2 regions of the Ideonella sp. sgz306126 genome follow, and region 1 is predicted to be linked to the other one. Evidence: predicted binding sites of a transcription regulator. Region 1 holds the regulator's gene; the other holds the start of a gene.
The links. The regulator HrcA, encoded in region 1, represses chaperone genes, less so after heat shock. The targets are predictions, from matches to a motif close to TTAGCACTCNNNNNNNNNGAGTGCTAA.

Region 1 (2,198 bases):
CCGCGAAGACGATGAACACCGTCAGCGTCACCGCCTCCTGGATGATCTTCAGCTGGAAGCCGCTGAACTCCCCGAAACCCAGGCGGTTCGCCGGCACCGCCAGGCAGTATTCGAGCAGCGCGATGCCCCACGACACCAACACCGCCTTCCACAGCGGCCAGTCATGGCCGTATTTCAGATGGCCATACCAGGCGAAGGTCATGAAGACGTTGGAGGCGACCAGCAGCAGGACGGTGGGCATAGGGCTTCGATGAAGTCGCGGCAGGCGCACCGGCCGGGCGCACAAGACGCGCCGCAGCGCACCGCGCAGGCGACCGGGTGCTCGCCGCATGAGGATCTTGGTAGGCCGCCCGTGAGTCGAACACGGCACCAACAGATTATGAGTCTGCTGCTCTAACCAACATGAGCTAGCGGCCCGGAGGGGTTGGATTGTAGGCGGCGCGATCCGCCAGGCCCTCAGCGCTGCGACAGTGCGTGGCCCACCAGCTTGGCGGTGATGTCGACGATCTGGATCATGCGGTCGTAGGCCATGCGGGTCGGGCCGATCACCCCCAGCGTACCCACGACGCGGCCGTCGACCTCGTAGGCCGAGGAGACGACCGAGAGTTCCTCGAACGGCACGACCCGGCTCTCGCCGCCGATGAAGATGCGCACCCCTTCGGCCCGGCTGGAGGTGTCGAGCAGGCGCATCAGCTGGGTCTTCTGCTCGAACAAGTCGAACATCTTGCGCAGCGAGCCCATGTCGTGGCCGAAATCCTGCACGCCCAGCAGGTTGCGCTCGCCGCTGACGATGACCTGGTCCTCGTTCTCGGCCATGGCCTCGGTGCCGACCTGGACGGCCGCCTGCATCAGCGTCGCGATCTCGCCGCGCAAGGCGTCGACCTCCCGCCGCACGCGTTCGCGCACCTCTTCGATCGCCAGGCCGGCGTAGTGGGCGTTCAAGTGGTTGGTGGCCTCGACGAGTTCGCTCTGGGTGTGGTCGCGGGCGGTGAAGATGACGCGGTTCTGCACGTCGCCATCGGGCGCGACCAGGATCACCAGCACCCGCTTCTCGCCCAGGCGCATGAACTCGATGTGGTGGAACACGCTGGGCTTCTTGGGGGCGGTCACGACCCCGACGAAGCTCGACAGGTTGGACAGCAGCTGCGCCGCCTGCGCGATCACGCGCTGAGGCTGGTCCGGCTGCAGCGGCTCGTTGGCCGCGGCCATGTCGGCCGGCATGCCGCCCAATTGCATCGGCTGCACCGTCAGCATGGTGTCGACAAACAGCCGGTAGCCGCGCGCCGTGGGCACCCGGCCGGCCGAGGTGTGCGGGCTGACGATCAGGCCCATGTCTTCCAGGTCGGCCATCACATTGCGGATGGTGGCCGGCGACAGCTCCAGCGACGACGCCTTGGCCAGGGTGCGCGAACCCACCGGCTGTCCATCGGCGATGTAGCGTTCGACCAGGGTCTTCAGCAGGGATTTGGCGCGCTCGTCGAGCATGGCCCGCATTGTACGGACAGCCCTGCGGGCCCCTCGCCCGGCACAGGGGCTGTGGTGTAATTCCTCACACCATGCCAACCCGCTTCCGACACGCCGCACTGGTGGGAAAGTACCAATCCCACGGCATCCGGCCGATGCTGGAAGCCATCGCGCAATTCCTGGCCCGCCAGGGGCTGGAAGTCTCGGTCGATCGCGATACCGCCCTCAACACCGACTGGAACGATTTCGGCTCGTTGACGCCGGCCGAGATCGGCCGCCAATGCGACTTGGCGGTGGTGGTCGGCGGCGACGGCACCATGCTGGGCATCGCCCGCGAACTGGCGCGCTACAACATCCCGCTGGTGGGCATCAACCAGGGGCGCCTGGGGTTCATCACCGACGTGCGCGCCGCCGACTGGCAGGAGGCGCTGGGTCCGATCGTGCGCGGCGACTACGAGGAAGAGCGGCGCTCGATGATCGAGGGCGGCATCTGGCGCGACGACGAGCTGATCTTCGAAGGCCTGGCACTCAACGACGTGGTGGTGGGCCGCGGCGCGACCGCCAGCATGATCGAGCTGCGGATCGACGTGGGCGGCGAGTTCGTCGCCAACATGCGCGCCGACGGCCTGATCGTCGCCTCGCCCACCGGCTCCACCGCGTATGCCCTGTCGGCCGGCGGCCCGATCCTGCACCCGGCGATCGGCGGCTGGGTGCTGTTGCCGATCGCCTCGCAC
Region 2 (2,198 bases), 660 kb from region 1:
GCATGGCCTTGCGACGGTCGCCGAAGCCCGGGGCCTTGACGGCCACAACCTTCAGGATGCCGCGGATGGTGTTGACCACCAGGGTGGCCAGCGCCTCGCCTTCGACTTCCTCGGCGATGATCAGCAGCGGACGGCCGGCCTTGGCGACGGCTTCCAGCGTCGGCAGCAGGTCGCGGATGTTGGACACCTTCTTGTCGTACAGCAGCACGAACGGGTTTTCCAGGATCGCCGACTGCTTTTCCGGGTTGTTGATGAAGTAGGGCGACAGGTAGCCGCGGTCGAACTGCATGCCTTCGACGATGTCGAGCTCGTTGTCCAGCGACTTGCCGTCTTCGACGGTGATCACGCCTTCCTTGCCGACCTTGTCCATCGCCTTGGCGATGATCTCGCCGACGTCAGCATCGCTGTTCGCCGAGATGGTGCCGACCTGGGCGATTTCCTTGGACGTGGTGGTGGCCTTGGAGGCGGCCTTCAGCTGGGCGACCAGGGCGGTGACCGCCTTGTCGATGCCGCGCTTCAGATCCATCGGGTTCATGCCGGCGGCCACGTACTTCATGCCTTCGCGCACGATGGCCTGGGCCAGCACGGTGGCGGTGGTGGTGCCGTCGCCCGCGTTGTCCGAGGTCTTGGAAGCGACTTCCTTGACCATCTGGGCGCCCATGTTCTGGAGCTTGTCCTTGAGCTCGATTTCCTTGGCCACCGAGACACCGTCCTTGGTGACGGTGGGGGCGCCGAACGAGCGCTCGAGCACGACGTTGCGGCCCTTGGGGCCCAGCGTGACCTTGACCGCGTTGGCCAGGATGTTCACGCCTTCGACCATGCGGTGACGGGCGTCTGCGCCAAAGATGACGTCTTTTGCTGCCATGTTGGATTCTCCGGATTCAGTTGTTCAATGTGAGGTTTGCTGCTTCTGTCTTCGGCCGGGCCTTTGGCCCTTAACCTGGCCTTGCCAAGTTAGCCTGCGACGAAAGTAAATCGCCTGTGCGATTTACTTTTCGACCACGGCAAACAGGTCTTCTTCGCGCATCACCAGCAACTCGTCGCCATCGACCTTGACGGTCTGGCCCGAGTACTTGCCGAACAGCACGCGGTCACCGACCTTGACGTTCAGGGCCACGAGTTCGCCCTTGTCGTTGCGCTTGCCGGGGCCGACCGACAGCACTTCACCCTGGTCGGGCTTTTCGGCGGCATTGTCGGGAATCACGATGCCAGAAGCGGTCTTGGTTTCATTTTCCAGACGCTTGACGATCACGCGATCGTGCAACGGACGAAGTTTCATTGCATCTCCTTGGAGCTGTAACAGGATGACTGAATCTTGGGTGTCAACGAAGTTGGCACTCATTCACATCAATTGGTGGTGCGGCCGTGCATGAGCCATGACACCGAGTGTGTTAGCACTCGATTGCGTCGAGTGCTAACAGCATTATAGGGTGGGTCCGCCCGGTTTCAAGGCCTGGCCTGCGCAGGCCAGGCAACTACAAAGTGGCGTCGTCCGGTTCCGGATCGGGCCTTGCCGGAACCCGGTAGCCTTCGCTGGCCCAGGCACCGAGATCTTGACCCTGGCAGCGGGCGCTGCAGAACGGGCGGTAGGGGTTGCTGGCCGCGTACACGCTGGGCCCGCCGCAGGCAGGGCATTTCACGGCGATCGGACGGCGCGGGGCACCGTCAGGCAGAGGGTCGCGCGTGGTCATGGGGTCAGGCGCACAGCGCCAGGTCGAAGTCCACGTCCGCAGCGTGGGGGCGCAGACGGCCTTCGCCATCGGCCTTCATCAGGCGCACGGACACCATCAGTCGATGCCCGGTGATCTCGGGGACCAGTTCCAGGCCTTCGTCGATGCGCAGGCGCAGCAATTGGTAGCTGCGGCCCTGAGGCAGGCTTTGCTGGTACTGGCCGCCGTGGGCGACCACCTTGTGGGGCGCGCCGGCATCGCGCAGCAGCCGCAGCAGCACTTGCAGCGCTTCGGCCAACGGCACCAGAGTGTCGATCCAGCGCGCCAGGTCGGCTCGGCGGCGCTGCGAAGGCAGTTGCTGCCAGGCGTAATAGGCCGGCAGGTCGAATTCGCAGGTGCCGCCCGGGATGTTGATGCGGCTGCGGATGCTGGTCAGCCATTCGTTGCTGTTGAGCGAATGGCCAGCCTTGCCGTTGAGCTGGTTCAGGCCGGTGAAGGCATGGTCGATGCGTCCGATGACTTCGTCCA

Region 2: the regulator HrcA is predicted to act here: its motif matches at 1,392-1,418, upstream of groES (co-chaperone GroES).

The regions. Positions count from the first base shown of each region.
Region 1 covers NZ_JBVYWP010000001.1:209,471-211,668, forward strand. Annotated here, with positions in the region: gene AC0N04_RS00970 (DMT family protein) at 1-241, opposite strand, end outside; tRNA gene AC0N04_RS00975 (tRNA-Ile) at 340-417, opposite strand; gene hrcA (heat-inducible transcriptional repressor HrcA) at 457-1,485, opposite strand; gene AC0N04_RS00985 (NAD kinase) at 1,557-2,198, shown strand, end outside.
Region 2 covers NZ_JBVYWP010000001.1:868,406-870,603, reverse strand. Annotated here, with positions in the region: gene groL (chaperonin GroEL) at 1-865, opposite strand, end outside; gene groES (co-chaperone GroES) at 989-1,279, opposite strand; gene AC0N04_RS04095 (DNA gyrase inhibitor YacG) at 1,476-1,691, opposite strand; gene zapD (cell division protein ZapD) at 1,696-2,198, opposite strand, start outside.